Regions from separate parts of the Neobacillus sp. MER 74 genome, predicted to be linked through region 3. Evidence: riboswitches for the same ligand, from Rfam matches in the RefSeq annotation. Region 3 holds a riboswitch; each other region holds the start of a gene.
The links. A riboswitch is a leader RNA that binds a small molecule or an ion and turns the genes downstream of it on or off. The one in region 3 is predicted to bind lysine.
Positions count from the first base shown of each region.

Region 1: linked by a shared signal. The riboswitch ahead of dapA (4-hydroxy-tetrahydrodipicolinate synthase) and the one ahead of M3610_RS19885 (ABC transporter substrate-binding protein) in region 3 are both predicted to bind lysine.
Region 2: linked by a shared signal. The riboswitch ahead of M3610_RS15610 (aspartate kinase) and the one ahead of M3610_RS19885 (ABC transporter substrate-binding protein) in region 3 are both predicted to bind lysine.

Region 1 covers NZ_JAMAUV010000031.1:32,905-36,583, forward strand. Annotated here, with positions in the region: gene M3610_RS25360 (MarR family winged helix-turn-helix transcriptional regulator) at 1-259, shown strand, start outside; gene M3610_RS25365 (MFS transporter) at 273-1,487, shown strand; gene M3610_RS25370 (hypothetical protein) at 1,582-1,767, shown strand; lysine riboswitch at 1,865-2,044, shown strand; gene dapA (4-hydroxy-tetrahydrodipicolinate synthase) at 2,174-3,061, shown strand; gene M3610_RS25380 (ribonuclease J) at 3,223-3,679, shown strand, end outside.
Region 2 covers NZ_JAMAUV010000008.1:182,611-186,289, forward strand. Annotated here, with positions in the region: gene uvrC (excinuclease ABC subunit UvrC) at 1-1,234, shown strand, start outside; lysine riboswitch at 1,305-1,482, shown strand; gene M3610_RS15610 (aspartate kinase) at 1,596-2,813, shown strand; gene M3610_RS15615 (YslB family protein) at 2,860-3,303, opposite strand.
Region 3 covers NZ_JAMAUV010000014.1:61,324-65,002, reverse strand. Annotated here, with positions in the region: gene M3610_RS19890 (amino acid ABC transporter permease) at 1-629, opposite strand, end outside; gene M3610_RS19885 (ABC transporter substrate-binding protein) at 702-1,499, opposite strand; lysine riboswitch at 1,580-1,762, opposite strand; gene M3610_RS19880 (M20/M25/M40 family metallo-hydrolase) at 1,946-3,598, shown strand.

The DNA of each region.
Region 1 (3,679 bases), on a different contig from region 3:
TCATTATTTATATGTAGAAAAACCCACAGTTACTAGGACTATTAATCGATTAGAGGAACTGGGCTATGTCGAACAGGTTCCTAGCCATGATAAACGTGAAAAGCGGATACAGCTGACTGAACTAGGAAAAAAAGTATATATAGAAGTTCGGGTCACGATTGATCAGTTTGAAAATGACATCTTAAAAGGTATCTCAGAACACGAACAGCTTGAAACCATCCAGATTATGGGGATCATTCGAGATAATATTATTAAGTAAGGGGTTTAATAACGTGAATCAACCAAGAGCTAAACTTTGGACTAAAGATTTTACGATTGTTTCCGGGGTCAATTTTTTCGTCACTTTAGTCTTTTATTTATTAATTGTCATCATTGGTGTCTATGCAGTAGACGAATTTCATGCTTCCACAAGTCAAGCAGGTCTTGCCACAGGAATCTTTATTGTTGGTTCATTAATTGGCAGGTTTTTGATCGGTAGATTTATTGAGTCTATTGGAAGGAAGAGAACATTAATCACTGGTTCCATCCTTTTTATTTTCACCCTTCTTTTATATTTTCTGAATTTCGGGATTACCTTCCTGCTTATAACACGACTACTCCATGGGATTGCAGCCGGAATGGTTGGTACAGCAACAGGAACGATCGTGGCCCAGATTATCCCTGCTTCACGGAAAGCTGAAGGAATTGGCTATTTCAGTATGAGCGCAACATTGGCTACCGCAATTGGCCCATTCATTGGCCTATACATGACCCAGCATACGGACTTTCAAATGATATTTATTTTCTCCCTTGTAATAGGGATCATTAGTTTAGTCACAGCGTTCTTTGTAAATGTGCCTCAATTAGAAGGAACACCCCAACCAACTGAAACAAAAGGATTTAAACTTTCTAATTATATTGAGCCCAATGCATTGCCAATTGCAGTTATTACATTAGTAGTAGCTTTTTGTTATTCCAGCGTTCTTTCATTTATTAACTTCTATGCAATAGAAATTGATCTAGTAAGCGCTGCAAGTTTCTTTTTCTTAGTTTATTCTATTGCCGTATTGTTATCACGCCCCCTTACCGGCCGTATAATGGATTTAAAAGGGGCAAACTATATTATGTATCCATGTATTATTGCCTTTGCCGTTGGTTTGTTTCTGCTTAGCACCGCAAACATCAGCATTATTTTATTAGCAGCAGGAGTATTAATCGGCCTTGGTTTCGGTAACTTGCAATCAAGTACCCAAGCCATAGCAGTAAAACTAACTCCTCCCCATCGGATGGGTTTGGCCACTTCCACTTTCTTTATCTTTCTTGATGCGGGTCTGGGTTTCGGTCCATACATCCTCGGGTTTATTATACCGTTAACAGGCTATCGTACTTTGTATGTCATTTTAGGTGCAGTCGTTCTTGCATCGATGGTTCTTTACCACTTCCTGCACGGTAAGAAAGAACTTCCAAGAAGAACCAGGGTGAATGAACCAACACCTGGCACTCATTGATTTCAAGCACCACCCTTCAGGCGGCAGACATAAAACCCGTCTTAAGCAAATATGATTAACATAAGAATCCTAAATAAAGGGGTCGGTAAATTTGATGATTTTTAATAAAATTGCATTATCCTTCGTAGTTTTCTTTTCCATCAGTATGATCATAAATACTTATTTAGGAGAAAAGGAACAGATTCAATCGGATGTTATTTATTTTGTGATGAACGGGTTTGCATATATTGTATCTGCATTAGAAGTAGAAAAAGAAGAACAGGGGTTAGAAACTGCATAAACTTTACAAATATAGTTCCTTTTCCCCCTTGAAACAAAAGGAATATTCTGATATATTTACTATTAATTATATATTTTTCTTACTTCAATACTTTTGAAGTGAGGATAGAGGTGCAAAGACCATTAGTACACAACTGGAGGATAATGAGGTCCAACGATGGTTGTAGAAAGGGGAATTTGCCGAAGTTTCATTGATTCTCATGATCATGAAGCTGGTTCTGCTATTGAATAAATACAGAACTGTCATATAGGAGACTATATGGAGGGCTATCTTACGCACGGGAACTTAGTTTTATTTATGTTTCTACTGCAACAGTGAACCCTCACTGTTGCTTTTTTGCGTTGAATTTTGAATGGCCTTGCCCACCTCTAAATTTTATAAAAATTTATTAAAAGGGTGAGAAAAAATGAATTTTGGCCAAGTTTTAACCGCAATGGTTACACCATTTGATCAAAATGGCGAGGTTGATTTTAACGCAGTAAGAAGATTAGTAGATTATTTAATTGAAAATGGGACGGACGGTCTCGTCGTTGCCGGTACAACCGGTGAATCTCCAACTTTAACGACGGATGAAAAAATCGCTTTATTTAAAGCCGTTGTCGTCGCAGCGAGAGGAAGAGTCCCAGTTATTGCTGGCACTGGCTCGAATAATACACGGGCATCTATCAGTTTAACAAAGCAAGCTGAAGAAACAGGTGTAGACGGGATCATGCTCGTTGCTCCATACTATAACAAACCTTCCCAAGAAGGTATGTATCAACATTTCAAAGCAATCGCTGAATCTACATCATTACCGGTTATGCTTTATAATATCCCTGGTCGAAGTGTGGTCAATCTATCCGCAGAGACCATTGTTCGCCTATCCCAAATCGAGAATATTGTTGCTGTTAAGGAAGCAAGCGGCAACCTGGATGACATGGCTTCTATTATTAGCCAAGCCCCTAGTGATTTTACCCTTTATAGTGGGGATGACAGCTTAACATTGCCGGTTTTAGCGATTGGCGGTGCTGGAGTTGTATCTGTTGCTTCCCATGTAATTGGCAATGAAATGCAAGAAATGATAAATCATTTTAAAAATGGACGCGTCCAAGAAGCGGCTCACTCTCATCGCCAACTGCTTCCTCTTATGAAGGCATTATTTACGGCTCCTAATCCGGCCCCAGTAAAAGCAGCCCTGAACATGAGCGGGGTGCAGGTTGGTGGACTTCGATTGCCATTGCTGCCTTTGAGTCACGATGAAGAAATGGCATTGCAAGTGGTTTTACCTGGACACCAAGTCAAAACATTAATTTAAATGCTGGTAGGCTGTCAACACATAGGGAATTTTGAATTCCGTACTGTTGACAGCCTTTTATTTTTCGGACCCTGACTGAAATTTTTCACTTTCCCTTTCCAATAAAGTCCAACCAAAAGGGCATACTATTCATATTTACATGGAATAGGGAGGATATTTACTTGCAAACCAATAATCAGCAATTATCCATTTTTGCTTTAGGCGGTATCAATGAAATCGGAAAAAACATGTATGTGGTTCAATATGCAGACGATATTTTTATTATTGACTGCGGCGGGAAGTTTCCAGATGAGAGTTTATTAGGAATTGATTTAATTATCCCTGATATTACTTATTTGGTAGAAAATCAGGAGAAAATCCGTGCTTTAATTGTCACTCATGGACATGAGGACCATATTGGCGGGATTCCGTATATATTAAGAAAATTGAACGTTCCTATTTACGCTACCCGCTTTACCTTGGGCCTGATTGAATTAAAAATTGACGAACACAGGTTGAATGGCAACACGAAACTCGTGACGATTGATTCAGATTCCAAGCTTGAGTTTGGAGAAACAACCGTTTCCTTCTTCAGAGTAAGTCACAGTATCCCGGATTGTCTCGGCATTGTTTTTCATA
Region 2 (3,679 bases), on a different contig from region 3:
TAAACAGATGACGGATGAAATCACCCGCTTTTTAAATGGCGGGTATAAGGAAATAAAAAAAGAGCTGAAGGAAAAAATGGCTGCTGCCTCCGAAGAATTGGACTTTGAACGTGCAAAAGAATATCGTGACAAAATCATCCATATTGAAACGATTATGGAAAAACAAAAAATTACGATGACCGATTTTACCGACCGTGATGTTTTTGGCTATGCAGTTGATAAAGGCTGGATGTGTGTGCAAGTCTTTTTTGTCCGCCAAGGCAAACTAATTGAGCGGGACGTTTCGATGTTCCCCGTCTATAATGAGCCAGAGGAAGAAATCTTAACGTTCCTCGGTCAGTTTTATTCGAAAGCCAATCACTTTAAGCCGAAAGAAATTCTCATTCAAGATGATGTCGAGTTGAGTTTAGCAGAACAACTGTTGGAAGTTAAAGTGCTTCAGCCCCAACGAGGACAGAAAAAGGATCTTGTGCAATTAGCGATTAAAAATGCAAAAATTGCTTTGAATGAAAAATTTTCACTAATTGAAAAGGATGAAAATCGAACCATTAAGGCAGTGGAGAACCTGGGAGAATTACTGGGAATCTACACGCCGCACCGGATTGAAGCCTTTGATAATTCTAACATCCAAGGGACAGACCCTGTATCAGCAATGGTAGTGTTCATTGATGGCAAGGCGAACCATCGTGAATACCGTAAATACAAAATCAAAACCGTTCAAGGGCCGGATGATTATGAATCGATGCGAGAAGTAACGAGAAGAAGGTACTCACGCGCGCTAAAAGAGGAACTTCCTCTTCCTGATTTAATCATTATTGATGGTGGTAAAGGGCATGTTGAAGCCGTACGAGATGTTTTGGAAAATGAATTAGGCTTAGATATTCCGCTCTCGGGGCTTGTAAAAGACGAAAAACACCGGACATCCCAATTGCTGTATGGCAATCCTTTAGGAATTGTTCCGCTCGGGCGAAACAGCCAGGAGTTTTATTTACTGCAAAGGATTCAAGATGAAGTCCATCGTTTTGCGATCACCTTCCATCGCCAACTGCGCGGAAAAACTGCGTTTCAATCCTTGCTTGATGATATTCCGGGAATTGGGGAGAAACGGAAAAAGTTATTGTTAAAACAGTTCGGCTCGGTGAAAAAAATGAAAGAAGCAAGTAAAGAGGAATTCATAAATATCGGAATTCCCATGAATGTAGCCGAAGAATTAATCAAAAAACTTCAGTCTTAGTGATTGTCAGAAAAAAAGGACCATGCTATAATAAGTGAAAATTTAATTTACTATCACTTTTACGTATTAAAGTGAAGGTAGAGGTGCGAGCTTCAAGAGTAGTGGTTCTGAGAAGGATGAGCTTCTGAGAAGAATCATGAAAGGGGATGTTCGCCGAAGTAAAGAAGGTCTCATAACTTTCTTTTCTGGTCCTGTATTGAATAAATGCTGGATTGTCAAGACTAATGTCTTGGAGAGCTATCTTACATTGTAGGTGCGAGAATTTTTTTCGTGTTTTAAGCAATGAGATGCCCTTCTCATTGCTTTTTTGTGTTTATTTGGGGAAAAATATGAATTACATCTGGAGAAGGGGAAAACAAACATGGGGATTATTGTACAAAAGTTCGGAGGCACCTCCGTCGCTAATGTAGAAAGAATTTTAAATGTTGCATCATGTGTAAAAGGTGAGGTTGACCGTGGAAATAATGTGGTTGTTGTTGTTTCTGCAATGGGTAAATCTACGGATACACTCGTCGGTTTAGCAAAGGAGATTTCAACGCAGCCAAACAAACGGGAAATGGACATGCTGTTATCGACCGGGGAACAAGTAACAATTTCGTTACTGTCTATGGCTCTCAACCAGCAAGGGCTTGATGCTGTGTCCTTTACAGGGTGGCAGGCTGGTATTATGACCGAACCAGTACATGGAAATGCCCGGATTTCTAATATTAAAACAGCAGCGATTGAATCACAGCTTGAATCCGGCAAGGTGGTTATTGTTGCGGGATTCCAAGGAATCACCGAAGAGGGGGAAATTACTACACTTGGCCGTGGCGGTTCCGATACCACAGCCGTTGCACTGGCAGCAGCCTTAAAGGCAGATAAATGTGACATATATACGGATGTAACGGGAGTTTTCACAACGGATCCAAGATATGTGAAGAGTGCCCGCAAGCTATTATCCGTATCGTACGATGAAATGCTGGAGTTAGCTAATTTAGGTGCAGGAGTACTTCATCCACGAGCAGTGGAATTTGCTAAAAACTATCAAGTACGTCTCGAAGTTCGTTCGAGCATGGAGAAAATAGAAGGAACAGTTATTGAGGGGGAAGCAGCAATGGAACAAAACTTAGTAGTCCGCGGAGTTGCATTTGAAGACGAAATTACAAAAGTAACAGTATTAGGGTTGGCTAATTCATTAACAAGCCTATCAACCATTTTTACCACACTTGCTGAAAATCATCTGAATGTGGATATTATTATCCAAAGCACAACTGAGGGTGGATCTGCGAATTTGTCCTTCTCTATTCATACAAATGATCTATTAGAAACATTAAAGGTCCTAGAAGACAATAAAGCTGTTTTGAATTATGAGCAAATTGATGCTGAAAACAAATTAGCGAAGGTGTCGATTGTCGGATCAGGGATGATTTCCAATCCCGGTGTAGCAGCAAAGATGTTTGAGGTACTCGCTGCAAACAACATCCAAATCAAAATGGTCAGCACATCAGAAATAAAAGTGTCAGCCGTTGTAGAAGAAAAAAATATGTTAAAAGCAGTAGAAGCTTTACACGAAGCATTCGGACTTGCAGTTCAATAAAAAAGAATGGTGTCAGGCACTATTCGGTGCCTGACACCATTTTCAATTAGTTTTTTTCCCATTTCACTGTGAAAACAACTTTATTGGATTTTTTTATTGGATGTTCGAAGGTTTCGGCGTTGGCTTCTTTTTGCAATTCAATTTGTTGAGCAAGGAATCCTGCTTCAAGTTGGAAAAAATGTTCAGCCTTTGACTTAACGCGTGAAATAATGAGCGGACTAATTAATTCAAATTGGAACTCAGTTTTATTTTCTTTCACAAGTTCTAACTGGCCCCATGAGGCCTTGGCGAAGAAATCAATAATCTGTTCTAAATCCATTAATGGATATTTTCGTGCAAGTCGTTTTCCAGCCCAATATAAAATTTCAGGTGTGTCTTTCCCTAAAATCTCAGGCAAGAGAACTTCTCTGATTAGTTCATATCCGAAGATAGAAATAGTTCTAGGTTCATCAATATCGATCGTTTCATTCATAACTGTACTATTATTCACAAGCTTCCCCTCTTTCTATCATTCTATTATATACATTTTTGGTTAATTTTTAGTACAGTTTTTCTAGTTATGATGAATCAAATTTAGCTTATTTTTTTGTTATTTTGCAATATCTTACCTTGTTTTCCATGATAATTATCATTCCCGATAAAGAAATAATAACAACCGTTTTTTCTTGGTAATTAATTGAAGGAATTCAAGAAATGTTGAGAAAAGACCCATTTTTTTAGCGAGTATATATTAATTATTATAATATCAATATATTTAAAAAATTTTAGTTTTATCCGAGTAATGTGTATCCGTTTTCTTGACGCTCTTAGATGATGGGAGTAAAATGAACTTGTCACATTATTGTCACAGTGATGCGAAGTTTCGA
Region 3 (3,679 bases):
TTAGCAACCCATGTGAAAATCAGAACGATAATCAAATAATAGACGCCGACAACAAAGTACGTTTCAAATGGCATATAGTTTTCACCTTGGACACTAAGAGCCGTGTTATATAGGTCCGTCACGGCAATATAGGCAACAAGGGAAGAATCTTTTAAGCCAATAATAAACTGATTGGCTAAAGACGGAATTGCTCTTTTGAAAGCCTGCGGGAAAATAATTCTCCTCATCGCAAGAGAATAGGACATTCCGAGTGACCTTGCCGCCTCCATCTGTCCGCGGTCAATGGATTGCACCGCTCCTCTAAAAATTTCCGCAATATAGGCTCCTGTATGTACACCTAATGCCAGAGCCCCTGCCGTGAAGCTGTCCAGGTTCACGATATTGGCAAGTCCATAATAAAGGAACATAATCTGAACAATGAGAGGCGTTCCACGAATAATACCTATATAGATATCGGCAATGCGATTTAGTATTTTACTAGAGGAAATTTTAAAGCCCGCGAAAATTATACCAATCACCATGGCAAATAATAGCGAGATGGCCGTTATCGCGATGGTCATCCAAGAAGCTTTCAAAAAAGCAATTCCGTGTTCACTAAAAATACTGATAATATTTTCAATAAATATCATGATGCGTACCTCCTTCGTTGAATCGTGCAAGCACCCACATCAGGTGCTTACACTAAAATCTTTGATCCTGTCTTACTTTTCCATGATGTTTGTATTAAACCATTTCATACTGATTTTTTCATACGTCCCATCGTTAATCATTGATTGGATAGCTTCGTTGATTTTATCAGCGAGCTCTTTGTTTCCTTCAGCTACCGCTACACTGACACGGTCTTCATTCAATAAATCGCCAATGGCCTTAATTTTTAAGCCTTTTTCATTTTTAGCACTCACACCGACAATTTTATCCGTGATGACCGCATCTAAACGGCCAAGCGCCAAATCTTGAAGGGCGTTAACGTCAGTTGGATAGCCTTTCACTTGATCAGATAATTCATCGGCCATGTCTTTCCACGTACTAGCTTGAATAACACCAATTTTTTTGCCTTTTAAATCCTCTTTCGATTGAATCGCGGAATTGCCTTCCGCTACAAAAATCTGTGCACCAGATAAATAATATGGATTGGTGAAATCAACTTGCTTATCTCGCTCAGGTGTAGCAGTCATACTTCCAATAATGGCATCATATTTGTTTGCCTTTAATCCTTGGATAATCGTTTCCCATGGATTGGTTACAGGGTTGGCTTCAAGCCCAATTCTCTTAGCAATTTCTGTTCCAATTTCAACATCAAATCCAGTCAATTTACCGTCTTTCTTAAAGTTTAACGGTGGATACTGCCCGGTCATCGAGAATGTTAACGCACCTTTTTTCACTAACTCATGCTTAGAGCCACTTGCTTTTGCTGCCTTTTCTCCATCAGGCTTCTCCGTGCCGCAAGCAGATAAAATCAACATCATCGCCGCTGCTAATAAAAATGCAAACTTTTTCATAAAAATCCCCTCCTAGGTAATAAAAAAACACCGTCCATGTGAGTATGACGGTGTTCTACACACCCTCATCAGTTAGCATTGGTGAAGATAGTTCTCCACAATTCCAAGGAACTGTGACAGTTCTGCCCCTATTCGAGTGCAGACCCAGCTTTCTGAAAGCAGTGATTTCAGAAGCTTCGGCGATGGATCCTTTTTCCTATTTTCATAGATTTCACTGAATCTCCAATAGGATACTAATATCAATCGCGACCTCTACCCCATCTAATGCTTAAAGATGAGGATTTATATTTAGTTTAATGAAACAAGTTTTAGTATATATAAATATTCTTACTTTTGCAATAATATTTTTGATGTTATTTTTTATCAAAATTAAAGACTTGACGGGCTTTCTCTTCTGAGATACATTTTTTCTAAATACCAATTTACTAGAAAAGAAGGTCAGGCGTATGTTGCAATGTCGTGAGGATGTGCTGACATTCACGAAACAGCTTGTAAACATTGAAAGTGTCGTTAATACCAATGGCGAAAAGGCCATTGCACAGTCTTTATATTCTATGATTTCTTCTATTCCCTATTTTTCACAAAACCCTAGCCACCTAGTGTTAGAACAAACACTCAACGACGATCAAGAGCGTTATAATGTTCTTGCTTTTGTGAAAGGAACGAAGGGAACGAGCAGCCGCACGGTGATTTTGATGGGTCATATTGATACGGTTGGGATTGAAGATTTTAACCATTTAAAAGACCAGGCTTGCTTCCCAGACCAACTGATGGAGTCACTAAAAATGGAACAGCTGCCGGCTGCCGCTAAAGAACATTTAGACTCAGGCGACTGGTTATTTGGCCGCGGCGTCCTTGATATGAAAAGCGGGGTTGCCAGTCACTTATACCTCTTAAACTATTATTCCGAGCACCCTGAAGAACTAGACGGTAACATTGTTCTCTTATCGGAATGTGACGAAGAGGACAGCTCCCACGGTGTTCTTTCCGCATTGAAAACATTGAAACGCTGGAAAGAGGAACATGGGTTTACCTATGTAGCCGCGATTAATGCGGATTTCGTTTCACCAAGATACGAAGGCGACGAAAATCGCTATATCTACAAGGGGACCGTTGGAAAGCTGCTGCCATCTTTCTTTATTACCGGAGCAGAAACGCATGTAGGTTCCGCCTTTGAGGGACTCGATCCGAACTTTATTGCGGCCGAGCTGACCAGACAAATCAATTACAATCCGGAGCTTTGTAACGAAGCGTTTGGTGAAACCACCGTTCCTCCTGTTTCGTTAAAACAAACAGATTTGAAGCCTTCTTATACCGTTCAAACGGCCTTAGCTGCCTATGTTTATTACAATTTCTTTATTCATTCCTGGTCGCCAAAGGACGTGCTTGAAAAATTAAGGGAACAAGCGATAATTGCTTTTACCAATGCCCTGACTTCCTTCGAAGAAAGATATAAACAATACAGCACATTGAGCGGCGAACCCTATGTACAGCACCCTTGGAAACCTAGAGTGATGACGTACGAGGAAATGGAACAATTATTGGTTGAAGAGAACGGCGAAGCGTTCACGGCACATATGAGTCAATTTAAAGAACAGCTTTTAAAAAATACAGAACTAGATACGCGCATGTTTGCCGCAAAAGTGGTTGAGGAAGCTTGGAAATGGATGAATGATAAAAGTCCGGCCATCATTCTGTTTTACTCATCTCTGTACTCCCCACGAATTGAATTGACAGGGAAAACAACGGACGAGCTTGCTTTAATTACGGCCTTGGATGAAGCTGTGGAAGAGCTCCAGCCAAACTATCAACATCCGATGGTGACACGTAACTTTTTCCCTTATATCTCAGATATGAGTTTTGTTGCGCTAAGTGATGACGAAGCCGGTATTAATGCCGAATCAAACAATAACCCGGGCTGGGGCACCAAGCTCTTTGTAGACTACCAAGACATTCGCGATATCAATGTACCAGTAATCAATATCGGCCCTTATGGTCTAGATGCTCACAAGAAACTTGAAAGACTAGAAATGACCTACTCCTTTGAAATCGTACCAAATCTAACAAACCTCGTGATTCAGAAACTATTAAATCATTGAGGCCAAAAGCCTGTAGACTCGTCTGGTCTACAGGCTTTTTTGTTTTGCGGCACCGGCGCGATCGGAAAATAAGCGGAGTTT